One region of the Clostridium taeniosporum genome, then DNA from elsewhere that is predicted to be linked to it. Evidence: predicted binding sites of a transcription regulator. Region 1 holds the regulator's gene; the other holds the start of a gene.
The links. Region 1 encodes HrcA, which represses chaperone genes, less so after heat shock. Its sites were predicted from a motif close to TGTTAGCACTCNNNNNNNNNGAGTGCTAACA; they were not measured.

Region 1 (7,450 bases):
TAAAAATAGTACAAGATATAAGAAAAATAAAGAGTTGACAGAAAGAGTATTTAATAAGACTAATGAATTATTTCCGGGATTAACACGAAAAATACTAACTTATACTAGAGGAAAAAATGCATTTAATCAAAGTAAAAGTGATGGAAGTATACTTTTTGAAATGGGTTCTAATGTAAATTCAATTGAAGAAGCAAAAGTTACAGCAAGATGCATGGCTAGAGTACTTGCTGAAATATTAAATAGATAAGAAGTTTTATATATAAAGACATTTAAGGCATATGAAAATAAATAACAAGTTAAATATGCGATGGATATTTTGTGAAACACAATAACTTGGGTTTTGTTAATAGTTGTGCTATTAGTAGGTTTTAAGGAAGAAGCAATTCACAAAATAAATTATTATACTGACTAGTTATTTATTTGAATATGCCTAAAGCAAAGTGAAAAATAATGAATAATATTAATGAAATAAGACCATTATTTAGATAAATATATCTAAAGGTGGTCTTTTGAAATGAGAGAAAAAAAACATTGGCTATTAAAAAAAGTATTACCATTAATATTTTTAATTCTAATTGTAATTGGTGGACTTATAAAAATAAATATAATTAATACAAAATCTTTATCTCCACTTGGAAATACAAATCAAAATTATAAATTAGTTAAGGAAGAGTTTGGAGAAGATTTTTCAAATTTTATAAAAGATAATTCGCAAGTTAAAATTTATAAAGAAGGTAACAAACAATTATTAATTAGAATAGGTAATAAAGATTTAATAATAAATGAAGAATCAATTTTCACTAAAAAGTTGAAGAAATTGTTCAATAAAATCAGCATTAATTTTACGGGATTAAAAGAAAATGCGTATAATTTTGTTCATAAATCTGAAGAATAATATTTAGATAAAAGGCTTTGAGAAAGTTTTATATAGAAATATCAAATACATGTATGATATAATTTAGGCACTTGAAAAAATAAAAGGCTTTATTTAAATACAATGGGGGTGACTAAACTATCTTATTAAGATAGTTATATATATGAGTGAAAGACAAAAATATATACGAAATTTTTCAATAGTAGCACATATCGATCATGGTAAGTCAACACTTGCAGATAGATTACTTGAAACAACTGGAACATTAACTAAGAGAGAAATGGAAGAGCAAATCTTAGATAATATGGAAATAGAAAGAGAAAGAGGTATAACGATAAAATCTCAAGCTGCAAGACTAGTTTATAGAAGAGAAAATGGAGAAGAATATATATTTAATCTTATTGATACTCCAGGACATGTAGATTTCACCTATGAAGTTTCTAGAAGTTTAGCAGCATGTGAAGGAGCATTATTAGTAGTTGATGCAACTCAAGGAATTCAAGCCCAAACTTTAGCAAATTGTTATTTGGCTTTAGATAATGATTTAGAAATTTCACCGGTTATAAACAAAATTGATTTACCTTCAGCAAGACCGGAAGAGGTAAAACAAGAAATTGAAGATGTGATAGGTATAGAGGCTGAAAGTGCACCTATGATTTCAGCAAAAACTGGATTAAATATAGAGCAGGTTTTAGAAAATATAGTTGAAACTTTACCACCACCAGCTGGTGATGAAGAAGCACCATTAAAAGCGTTAATATTTGATTCTTATTATGATAGCTATAAAGGTGTTGTATGTATTGTAAGAATACTAGATGGTAAAGTAAAAATAGGTGATAAGATAAAACTTATGGCAACTAATAAGGTTTATGATGTAACAGAAGTAGGAGTATTTATTCCAAGCTCTCTTCCGGTATCAGAGTTAAGTGCTGGAGATGTTGGATATATAACAGCATCAATAAAAAATGTTAGAGATGCAAGAGTTGGAGATACTATAACAGAAGCTAATAGACCAACAGAAAAGGCGTTACTAGGATATAAACCAGCAATACCTATGGTTTATTCAGGAATATATCCAGTAGATGGAGCTAAGTATGATGAATTAAAAGAAGCATTAGAAAAATTACAAATAAATGATGCAGCTTTAAATTTTGAACCAGAAACATCAATTGCTTTAGGCTTTGGTTTTAGATGTGGATTCTTAGGATTATTACATATGGAAATAATTCAAGAAAGAATTGAAAGAGAATTTAATCTAGATATAATTACAACAGCACCATCTGTTATATATAAGGTTACTAAGACAAATGGAGAAGTGTTAGATATTACAAATCCAACTAATTTACCTCCTATGACAGAAATAGATTATATGGAAGAACCTGTAGTAAAAGCATCTATAATTACACCAACTGATTATGTTGGAGCTGTTATGGAATTATATCAAGAACGTAGAGGAATTTATATAGACTTGCAATATATAGAAGAAACTAGAGCTGTTATAATTTACGATATGCCACTAAATGAAATAGTTTATGATTTCTTTGATACATTAAAATCTAGAACTAGAGGATATGCATCATTAGATTACGAATTTAAGGGGTATAAGACAACTAAATTAGTTAAGCTTGATATTTTATTAAATAGTGATGTAGTAGATGCTTTATCAATGATAGTACCAGATGAGAGAGCTTACAGTAAAGGAAGAGCTATAGCTGAAAAATTAAAAGAAATAATTCCAAGACAAATGTTTGAAATTCCAATTCAAGCTGCAGTTGGTTCAAAGATTATAGCAAGAGAAACTGTAAAAGCTATGAGAAAAGATGTATTAGCTAAATGTTATGGTGGCGATATTTCAAGAAAGAAGAAATTACTTGAAAAACAAAAAGAAGGTAAAAAGAGAATGAGACAGGTTGGATCTGTTGAAGTGCCACAAGAAGCGTTTATGGCCGTATTAAAAGTTGATTAGATATATGAAAATAAATACCAAGTAGAAGATGTGACGTATATTTTATGAAATACAATGACTTGGGTATTGCTAATAGTTGTGCTATTAGTAGGTTCTAAGAAGGAAGTTGTTGACAAAATAAACGGGCATACTGACTAGTTATTTATTTGAATGTGTGTTAGAAAATTTTAAATTTACACATAAAAAAGGCTGACAAATGTGTCAGCTTTTTTTTGTATAAAGGCTATATTTTAAATAATTATTAAAATATAGCCAACTTAAAATATTAAAAAGTATTAATTAGGAGGAGAAAAGATGAAAGAACTATTTTTAAAAGAAATGTCTTTATATATACATATTCCATTTTGTAAGCAAAAATGCTTATATTGTGATTTTCCTTCATATTCAGGAAAAGAAAAATTTATTAGTAAATATATAGATGCTCTTAATGAAGAGATTAAATCTAAAGTTAATCACTATAAAATTAAAAGTATATTTATTGGTGGGGGTACCCCTTCATATTTAAATGAAAAAGAATTAAAAAAACTTTTAAAGTGTATAAATACTTTAAACTTAGAGAAAGATTTAGAATTTACTATAGAATGTAATCCAGGAAGTTTAACTGAAGAAAAATTGGAAATAATGAAAAAATATAATGTAAATAGATTAAGTATGGGACTTCAATCTACTAAACAATCTATATTAAAGGAAATTGGAAGAATACATACTTTTGAAGAATTTGAAAATAACTATTTATTAGCAAGAAAAATAGGATTTAAAAATATAAATATAGATTTAATGTTTGGACTTCCAAATCAAAGCTTAGAAGATTGGAAAAACGCATTAAATAAAATAGTGGAACTTAATCCAGAACATATATCTGCATATAGCTTAATAATAGAAGAAGGCACATGCTTTTACAATTTATATAATCAGAATAAGTTAAATTTACCATCTGAAGATGAAGAAAGAGAGATGTATTTATTAGCTAGGAAGATATTAAAAGAAAATGGATATTATCAATATGAAATTTCTAATTTTTCAAAGGAAGGAAAGGAGTGTTATCATAATAAAGTATATTGGACATTAAAAGAATATTTAGGTCTTGGTGTCTCATCTAGTTCTTATATTAATGGAAAAAGAATAAAAAATATAGATAATATAGAGAATTATATTGAAAATATAGATAATAATAAAAGTGTGAATGAAGAAATTTATATAAATAATATTAATGATAACATGGAAGAATTTATGTTTATGGGGCTTAGAATGATTAAAGGAATAGAAGAAGAAGAATTTAAAGCTAGATTTAAAAAAGATATAGATGAAGTATATGGCTTAATTATTGTTAAAAATATCAAAAGAGAATTATTAGTACGCAATGAGGGTAGAATATATCTAACACCCCATGGAATAGAACTATCTAATAGTGTTATGAGTGATTTTATAATATAAATTTAATAGTAAATCAAAGTAAAAAAGAGAAAATTAGAGAAAAAACGAAAAAGAATTAAATAAAAGAAGTGAAAATGTATATATCAAATATAAATGCAATTGACAAAAAGCATGATAAATACTATATTAAAAACATAGTCATTAGCACTCGTAGATAGTGAGTGCTAACAAAAGAGGTGAGATTATGACTATTGATGATAGAAAAATAAAAATACTTCAAGCTATTATCAATGATTATATTCATACTGGAGATCCAGTTGGCTCTAGAACTATTGCTAAGAAGTATAATCTAGGGGTTGGATCTGCAACTATTAGAAATGAGATGGCAGATCTTGAAGATATGGGTTATTTAGAGCAACCTCATGCTTCATCAGGTAGAATTCCATCAAGTAAGGGGTATAGATTATATGTTGATAAACTAATGGAAAATCAATTATTAACCCCAGAAGAAGACTTAAGAATAAAACAATATATTATAGATTCAGCAATGTTAGAAGTAGATAAAATAGTTAGACAAACAAGTTCATTATTATCAGAACTTACTAATTTAACCTGTGTAGTTCAAGCTCCATCAGTTAAAAAAAGTTTTATAAAATCACTTCAATTAATGAAAGTTGATAACACTACATTAGTGTCAGTAATAATAACAGATACAGGAGTAATAAAAAATCATATAATAAGGGTTAAGTGTGCTCCAACAATAGAAGAGTTAAATAAGATAAATACAGTTATTAATAGAAGACTTGTAAATCTTTGTATAGATCAGATAAATTTACAAGTGATTAATAAGTTAAAGGAAGATTTAAAAGGGTATGATGACTTATTTAATGCTCTTTTAACTCCGTTATATGAAACATTGAAAAATGCAGCAGATTCACCTGACTTAATTATGGAAGGTGCTACAAATATATTCAATTATCCAGAGTATAATGACATTGAAAAAGCTAAGGCAATGTTGTCTCTTCTTAATGACAAAGATTCATTAAGGGATTTACTTAAAACTAATGCAGATATAACTATTAGAATAGGTGAAGAAAATTATCAGCCTCAAGCTAAAGAGTGTAGTATAATAGCTGCAGAATATTCTTTAGGAAATAGACCTATTGGAACTATTGGACTAATAGGACCTAGAAGAATAGATTATTCTAGAGTTATAGCTATAATGGCTGAAATTGTGAAAGAGTTAAATAATATATTAAATAATCAACGTAATTAATTTTACAATCAATAAAGAGAAGAGGTGTAATTTCAGAAATGGAATATAACGATGAAAATTTAAAGAATGAAGAAGTTGTTGAAGATGTTATTGAAGAAGAAAAAAAAGAAGATAATATTGAAAATAATGAGAACGAAAAAGAAAATTTAGATAATGAAACTTCTGAAGAACCTTTAAATGAAGAAGAGGATGAACTTAGCATGGCAAAAAAATATAAAGAAGAAAATGAAAAGTTAAAGCAGGAAATACAATCTTTAAATGACAAATTATTAAGAGTTACTGCTGAGTATGATAATTATAGAAAAAGAACAACTAAAGAAAAACAAGGAATATACTCAGATGCATGTGTAGATGTAATTAAGGAAATAGTTCCTGTTCTAGACAATCTTGAAAGAGCTGTAACGGCAGAAGGAAGTCTTGAAGATCTTAAAAAAGGTGTAGAAATGACTATGAAATCTTGCCAAAGTTCTTTTGAAAAATTAGGTATTGAAGAAATAGATGCATCAGCAGAATTTGATCCTAATTTTCATCAAGCAGTAATGCATATAGAAGATGAAAATTTTGAAAAAAATCAAATAGCAGAAGTATTCTTAAAAGGATATAAGAAAGATGACAAAATAATTAGATATACAGTCGTTAAAGTAGCTAATTAATTAACTTGCCTATAAAAAAGAGGCTAATATTCAAATAAATATACAATAAATTAAACCGAATGTAGGAGGAATATATTATGGGAAAAATAATAGGAATTGATTTAGGTACAACTAATTCATGTATTGCAGTTATGGAAGGTGGAGAACCTGTTGTTATAACAAATTCAGAAGGAGCAAGAACTACTCCATCAGTAGTATCTTTCCAAGCAGATGGTGAAAGATTAGTAGGTCAAGTAGCTAAAAGACAAGCGATAACAAATCCAGATAAAACTATTATCTCTATAAAGAGACATATGGGAACTTCTTATAAAGTAAATATAGATGGTAAAAATTATTCACCACAAGAAATTTCAGCTATGATACTTCAAAAAATAAAAGCTGATGCTGAAGCTTACTTAGGTGAAAGTGTAACACAAGCGGTTATTACTGTTCCAGCTTATTTCAATGATAGTGAAAGACAAGCGACAAAAGATGCAGGGAAAATTGCTGGTTTAGAAGTGTTAAGAATAATTAACGAACCAACAGCTGCAGCCTTAGCTTATGGATTAGATAAAATGGATTCAAATCATAAAATCTTAGTTTATGATTTAGGTGGTGGTACTTTTGATGTATCTATCTTAGAATTAGGAGATGGAGTTTTTGAAGTATTATCTACTAATGGAGATACAAAACTTGGTGGAGATGATTTTGACGAAAAAATCATGGATTATATAGCAGATACATTTAAAGCTGAAAATGGTGTTGATTTAAGACAAGATAAAATGGCTCTTCAAAGATTAAAAGAAGCAGCAGAAAAAGCTAAAATTGAATTATCATCTTCAATGCAAACAAATATTAACTTACCATTTATAACAGCTGATGCAACAGGTCCAAAACATATAGACCTAAATTTAACAAGAGCTAAATTCAATGAAATAACTCATGACTTAGTTCAAAGAAGTATAGAACCTATGAAAAAAGCATTAAGTGATGCTAGTATTTCTATAAATGAAATAGAAAAAATAATATTAGTTGGTGGATCAACAAGAATACCAGCAGTTGTAGAAGCAGTTAAAAACTTTACTGGAAAAGAACCATCAAAGGGAGTTAACCCAGATGAATGTGTAGCAGTGGGAGCAGCTGTTCAAGCAGGAGTATTAACAGGAGAAGTTAAAGATGTATTATTATTAGATGTTACACCATTAACTTTAGGAATAGAAACAGCTGGCGGAATTGCAACTCCATTAATAGAAAGAAATACAACTATTCCAACTAAGAAGAGTCAAATCTTCTCAACTGCAGCTGACGGTCAAACATCAGTTGAAATA
Region 2 (7,450 bases), 530 kb from region 1:
GTAACAGATGCATGTAGAAATTGTATAGCACATAAATGTCAAAGTGTTTGTAAATTTGGTGCTATTAGTTATGTAGATGGTAAAGCATATATAGATCCTGATAAATGTAAGGAATGTGGAATGTGTAAGAAAGCATGTCCGTATGATGCTATTGCAGAAGACATGAGACCATGTAAAAAATCTTGTCCAACAGGAGCATTAGATATTAATAGCGATAAAAAAGCTATGATAAAACAAGAAAAGTGTGTTAATTGTGGTGCTTGTATGGCTGCATGTCCTTTTGGAGCATTAGAGGATAAAAGTCTTTTAGTTAAAGTTGTTAAAGAATTAACTAGTAATTCAAATATTTATGCTGTTGTTGCACCTGCAATAACTGGGCAATTAAATTCTAAGACTACTTATGGACAAGTTAAAAATGCTATGAGAGAGTTAGGATTCACAGATATGATAGAAGCTGCATGTGGTGCAGATGCAGTAACAGTACATGAAAGTAATGAATTTGTTGAAAGAATGGAAAATGGAGATTCCTATATGACTAATTCTTGTTGTCCAGGCTTTTTAAGTTATATAGAAAAGATTATGCCAGATCAAGTAGATAGAATATCTGGAACGGTTTCACCTATGGTTGCAACAGGAAGATTCATAAAAGCTAATGATAAGAATGCAAAAGTTGTATTTATAGGACCATGTACTGCTAAGAAGTCTGAAATTTTAAGAGATTCAATAAAAGATGCAGTTGATTATGCATTAACGTTTGAAGAGTTATTAGCATTATTTGAAGGATTTGATATAGATCCATCTAACTTTGATGATATAGTTGTTGATGAAGCATCAGTTTTTGGAAGAGGATTTGGAGCTGGCGGTGGTTTAACAGCAGCTATTGAAAATTATGTAAAAGATAAAGGGATAGAATGTGAATTTAAGCCAGTTAAAGTTTCAGGTGGGGCTGAGATAAAGAAAACTATGATGATGGCTAAGATGGGTAGATTACAAGGAAACTTTATAGAAGGAATGATGTGTGAAGGTGGATGCATTAATGGACCAGGAAAAATATTATCGCCAATGAAAGCAAAAGCATCATTTAATAAAATAAATAAACAATCCAGTATGAAAAATGTTTTAGAAAATTCTAGAATTGAGGATTATAAAGACATAAATTTAGAAAGATAAATTTAAATTGTAAAAAAGAAGCCCTCTTAGGACTTCTTTTTTTATTTAAGAAATTATATTACTAAAGAAATTATGGATAATTTCTAAAATACTGTATTTTAAAGGTATTATGAGTAGTTCTAAAGAATAAAAATAATCATATGCGACACCATTATTTTTGTACTACTGTTGGAAAGGGTGCATGACTAAAAAATCCATGCTCTAAAGTTAATTAGCAATTTTTTTATAAATAAATTGCTAATTAAATATAAATATAAAATATAATTTAATATTTAAAAAGTTAGATATTAACAATTTTTCATTAAATAAAAAAAAGTTACTATATAATTATTAAAAGGTGTATTATATAAATTACAGGAATATTTAGGGGGGATAGATTTATGAAGATTTTATTGGTTGATGATGAAGAATCAATATTAAACTTAATAAAAATGAATCTTATATTTGAAAATTATGAAGTAATAACTGCTGAATGTGGAATAGATGCAATAGAACTATTCAAAAATGAATCTCCTGATTTAATTGTATTAGATCTAATGCTTCCTGATAAAGATGGGTTTGAAGTTATACATGAATTTCAAAAGATAAATAGTGAAGTTCCTATAATTATACTTAGTGCAAAAGATCAGTTAAACAATAAACTTTTAGGTCTTCAACTTGGAGCTGATGATTATATAACGAAACCATTTGACAGTAGAGAACTTATATTAAGGATTAGAGCTATATCTCGAAGAATAAATAAAGCTAAAGCTCTTGTAAAAAATGAAATTAAAAATAAAAAAAATGATATTATAGAAAAAGGACTTATAAAAATAATTATTCCAGAAAGAAGAGTATTTATCGAAGGTAAAGAAGCTATATTTACACATATAGAATTTGAAATAATATTATTAATGATACAGAATCCTTATAAAGTATTTACAAGAGAAGAATTATTGGACAAGATATGGGGATACAGTTTTGCAGGAAACACTAGAGCAGTAGATATTCATATAAAGAGAATTAGAAAAAAATTATCTGGAAATGAAGACGTTATAAAGACAATATATGGAGTAGGATATAGATTAGAGGTATAATATATGAAATTGGGTATCAAAGGAAAAATAGTGATTATGAATATATTTATTTTAATAATAGCTATATTAAGCATATATGTAGTGACAATTTATACCCTTTATAGTAGAGTGATAAATAATTCCATAGACATGCTAAAAAAAGAAAGTTATACAAGTCAAGCATTTATTATGAATTATTTAGATAAAGAAGATGATTTTCATGCAGAAAACGTTTTGAATGAAATGAGTCCATTTATTGCAACATATTTGTCTAATGGTTGCAAGTTTAGAGTTCAAATCTACAATAGTTCATCATTAATAGGAGATTCAGATAGTTATCCAAATATAAATAAAGATGATGATGTTGTGACTGCACTAAAGGGAAATAAATCATATATTATAAGAAAAATGGAAGATTCATCATATATACTATTTTCAAGTCCTATTTATTATTCAGATGGAACTATAGGATGTGTACGATATGTATATGATCTTGATAATGAAAGTACAATTATAACTAATACCATTTTAAGTATGGTTTTATTTGCAATAGTAGCAATAATATTTTCTAGTATTATGAGTAACTCATTTTCTAATAGAATAGTTAGACCTATAGTTAGTCTTAAAAATATTGCGAGAAAAGTATCTTTTGGTGATTTTTCTAAAAAAATTAGTATAAATAGTGGAGATGAGATAGAGGAGTTATCTAATTCATTTAATATAATGTCTAATAATATAGAAATAATGATTGACAATCTAAAAGAAGAGAAAGAAACTCAAAAGAGATTTTTAGATAATGTTACGCATGAATTTAAAACTCCTTTATCCGCAATTTTAGGATATTCAGATTTACTATTAAGAGTGAGAGAAAAGAAAGATGTTGAGAAATGTGTAAAATATATAGTAAAAAGTAGTAATAGATTACTAAAACTTGTTGAACAACTTCTTGATTTATCAAGGCTTAATAAAAATGAAATAGATATAAAGAATGAAATTGTTGATATAAAATCTATAATTGAAAGTGCTGCAATGATGTTAAATCCTAGGATTCATAAGTTTGGAATTAATCTTAATATGGATTTAGTTAGTAAGAATATTTATGCAGATAAAGAAAAAACAGAGCAGGTTGTACTTAATGTATTAGATAATGCAATAAAGTATAGTGAGTGTACAGAAATCAATATATATATGAAATATAATGAATGTTATGTAATAATATTCATTTCAGATAATGGACAAGGCATACCTAAAGAAGATCTAAAGAATGTATTTGAAAATTTTTATACAGCTCATAAAGTTTTGCAAAAGAAATATGGTGGAAGTGGATTAGGGTTATCAATATGTAAGGAATTTATGGAAAAGCAATCTGGAAAAATTGAAATAAGCAGTTTAAATGGAACTACTGTAAAATTAAGTTTTAAGCATGCAATTAAGAAGGAGATAAAGTAAGGTGAAATAAGATTATGATAAAGTTTAACTATAAAATAGTTATAAATCTATTTATAATATTAATTATATTATTGATTGGTATATATGTATATTTAAAAAGTAGTATTTATAATAATTTAGTTATTTTAGATGATAAAGAGCAGGTTATTCAGTATTCAATTGATTCAATACCAGTTAAAGTAGAACTTTACAGTAAAAGATGGGGAAAATTAACTATAGATTCAAATGAACAAATAAAAGAGTTTTGGAATATAGTTGATGGAATGCCTAAAAGTAATAATTTTTATAATTCTAAAATAGAAAATTCTTTTAATGAGATAACTGGAACAATTTATTATTTAGATGGAAAAAAAGGAACATTATATTTAAATGATACACTTAGAATAGATGATATTTATTATGGAGGTAATGATAGTTCTGCGTATATAAATAGAATTAAAAACTATATTAATGATATTTTTTGTACACCATCTGTATTATCTAAACTTATAAACGATAAAAATAAAATAACTATAGTAGATACTTATAATAATATAAAAAAGTGTGGTAGCAATGATAAGTTGTTATTAAAAGATGAAATTATGAATTTGAAAAGAATTAAAGATAATAAAAAGTTAGAATGGGCTGTAGCTAATAAGGGTGATTTAAATTGTCACATTAGAATTTATCGAGATGAATTTTATGATAATAAAATAGAAGATAATATTAATAATTATGATGTAATAAGTCTTGATATTTATGAAAATAACTATGTAATTGTTAGAGACTATGGAGATGAGATAGTAAATTCTTTTTACATGGAAGGAAATTTAAATAATATATGTGATAATTTATTTAATCAGTAAAGTTTATTTGGAGGTAAAAATATGTTAAGTAAAAGGAAGAGTATTTTATTAATATTTATTTTACTTATGATTTGTATTATTAATGGATGTTCTAATAATATATTTAGTAGTAAAGAGCTACCTAATCTTAAAAATGATAATTTGGTGGTTTATGTTGCATTTAATGAAGATGAAGCTAAGGTCTTACTTGATGGATTTAAAGAAAAGACAGGTTGTAATTATACATTTTTAAGATATCCAACAGAACAACTTGCTGATAAAATTAAAAATCGACAAATTTTAGGTGAAGCTGATATATTTTTAGGGGGAACAGCTGATGCTGTTGAATTACTAAAAATGAATAATTGTTTAGAAAGGTATGCTATAAATAGTTCAAATGAAATACCAATGCAATATATAGATAGTGATGGATATTGGATAGGATTATATGTAGAAGCTTTATCAATAGGAATAAATGAAGATAGATGGAATAAAGAATTTCAGGGTATTAAAAAACCAAAAACAATAGAAGATTTAGTAAATCCTAAATTTAAAGGTGAAATAGTATTAGCTGATCCAAGGACATCGGGAACAGGATATACCTTTTTATCTTATTTGGTTCAAAGTATGGGTAAAGATAATGCATTAAAGTTTTTCAAAAAGCTAAAAAATAATGTTGGACAGTTTACTGATAGTGGATTTACTCCAGCTAAAAAAGTTGGTATGGGAGAATATTTAATAACAGTAAATTTTATAAATCAACAACTTATAGTAAGAAATTCAGGATTTAATATAGAATCAATAGTTCCTGAAAATACAGGATGGACAATATGTCCTATAGCAAAGATAAAGAATAGCAAAAACGATAAAGCATCTGAAGCATTTATGAACTATTGTGTAACAAAAGAAGCCGGAATATCTCTTAAGGATTTTTCAATGGGATTTTCAACAATACCAGGAGTAAATTACCCTAATATAGAGAAAGCTTTTACTTCATATAAATTAAGCAAAGAATATGATTTTAAAAAGGCAGCTAAAGATAGAGAAGAGCTATTAAAGGATTTAGAAGAAATAATGTAAAAGTAATTAAGGATATTGAATAAAGTTAATGCTTATTTAATATCCTTAATTATTTTATGATAAGAGTTTAAACATTAGTGTATATATTAATTGATTAAAGTAAAAACTAATTAATAGTTGATTTTGTTGTATAAAACATATTATCAACAAGTAAAATACATAAATGTAAAAAATATATAATTAAATATAAATTTAATTTATTAAGAAAATAAAAGAAAAAATAAGTAAATAGAAGATATAGTGAGAAAAAATACAGTTTTTAAAGTGAAAAAGCAATATAATATTATAAAAAATATTTGAATTATATGGTCATAAAGGATATTATAATAATTGTATTAGCACTCAATGCTAATGAGTGCTAATACTAAATTAAAAACATTTATACTTAAAAATATAGGAGGGACTTATTATGAGAATAAAACCACTTGGAAATAGAGTAGTGATCAAGAAATTAGAAGCAGAAGAAAAAACAAAGAGCGGTATAGTTTTAACTGGAAGCGCTAAAGAAGTACCACAAGAAGCAGAAGTTGTAGCAGTAGGTCCAGGAAGCGTTGTTGATGGTACAAAAATAGAAATGGAAGTTAAAGTAGGAGATAAAGTTTTATTTTCTAAGTATGCAGGCACAGAAGTAAAATTAGACGGTGAAGAATATATGATATTAAAACAAGATGACATATTAGCAATAGTTGAATAGGAGTGTGGTAATAATGGCAAAGATGTTAAAATTCGGAGAAGATTCAAGAAGATCTATGCAAGTTGGAGTTGATAAACTTGCTGATACTGTAAAAGTAACATTAGGACCAAAAGGAAGAAATGTTGTTTTAGATAAAAAATTTGGTTCTCCATTAATAACTAATGATGGTGTTTCTATTGCAAGAGAAATAGAATTAGAAGATCCTTATGAAAATATGGGAGCTCAATTAGTTAAAGAAGTAGCAACAAAAACTAATGATGTAGCTGGAGATGGTACAACTACAGCAACTTTGCTAGCTCAAGCTATTATAAGAGAAGGCTTAAAGAATGTTACAGCAGGTGCTAATCCTATGCTAATTAGAAATGGTATAAGAATGGCTGTAAATAAAGCTGTAGATGAAATTAAAAAGATTTCTAAACAAGTAGAAGGTAAAGAGGATATAGCAAGAGTTGCAGCCATTTCAGCAGCAGATGAAGAAATAGGTAAGCTAATAGCTGATGCTATGGAAAAAGTAGGAAATGAAGGCGTTATTACTATAGAAGAATCTAAGTCTATGGGAACTGAATTAGATGTAGTTGAAGGTATGCAATTTGATAGAGGATATGTATCACCTTATATGTCAACAGATACAGAAAAGATGGAAGCTTTATTAGATAATCCATATATATTAATAACTGATAAGAAGATTTCTAATATACAAGAGATATTACCTATATTAGAACAAATAGTTCAAGCAGGTAAAAAATTATTAATTATAGCTGAAGATATTGAAGGCGAAGCTATGGCAACATTAGTTGTAAATAAATTAAGAGGAACATTTACTTGTGTAGCTGTAAAGGCACCAGGTTTTGGTGATAGAAGAAAAGAAATGCTTCAAGATATAGCTATATTAACAGGCGGAACAGTAATTGCTGAAGAATTAGGAAGAGATTTAAAAGAAGTTACTCTTGATATGTTAGGTCAAGCTGAAAGTGTAAAAGTAACTAAAGAAAATACTGTTATTGTTAATGGTAAAGGTAATTCTTCTGATATAAAAGATAGAGTTTTACAAATAAAAGCTCAAATAGAAGAAACTTCATCTGAATTTGATAAAGAAAAATTACAAGAAAGACTAGCTAAACTTGCTGGTGGAGTTGCTGTAATTAAAGTTGGTGCTGCAACTGAAACAGAATTAAAAG

Region 2: groES (co-chaperone GroES) is a predicted target of HrcA. The motif match lies at 5,912-5,942, and genes of this name have one in related genera.

What each region holds. Positions count from the first base shown of each region.
Region 1 covers NZ_CP017253.2:882,261-889,710, forward strand. Annotated here, with positions in the region: gene BGI42_RS04240 (stage II sporulation protein P) at 1-247, shown strand, start outside; gene BGI42_RS04245 (hypothetical protein) at 515-895, shown strand; gene lepA (translation elongation factor 4) at 1,038-2,840, shown strand; gene hemW (radical SAM family heme chaperone HemW) at 3,135-4,274, shown strand; gene hrcA (heat-inducible transcriptional repressor HrcA) at 4,459-5,490, shown strand; gene grpE (nucleotide exchange factor GrpE) at 5,529-6,143, shown strand; gene dnaK (molecular chaperone DnaK) at 6,221-7,450, shown strand, end outside.
Region 2 covers NZ_CP017253.2:353,992-361,441, forward strand. Annotated here, with positions in the region: gene BGI42_RS01720 (4Fe-4S dicluster domain-containing protein) at 1-1,170, shown strand, start outside; gene BGI42_RS01725 (response regulator transcription factor) at 1,551-2,246, shown strand; gene BGI42_RS01730 (sensor histidine kinase) at 2,250-3,674, shown strand; gene BGI42_RS01735 (DUF3919 family protein) at 3,689-4,519, shown strand; gene BGI42_RS01740 (ABC transporter substrate-binding protein) at 4,541-5,578, shown strand; gene groES (co-chaperone GroES) at 5,988-6,272, shown strand; gene groL (chaperonin GroEL) at 6,286-7,450, shown strand, end outside.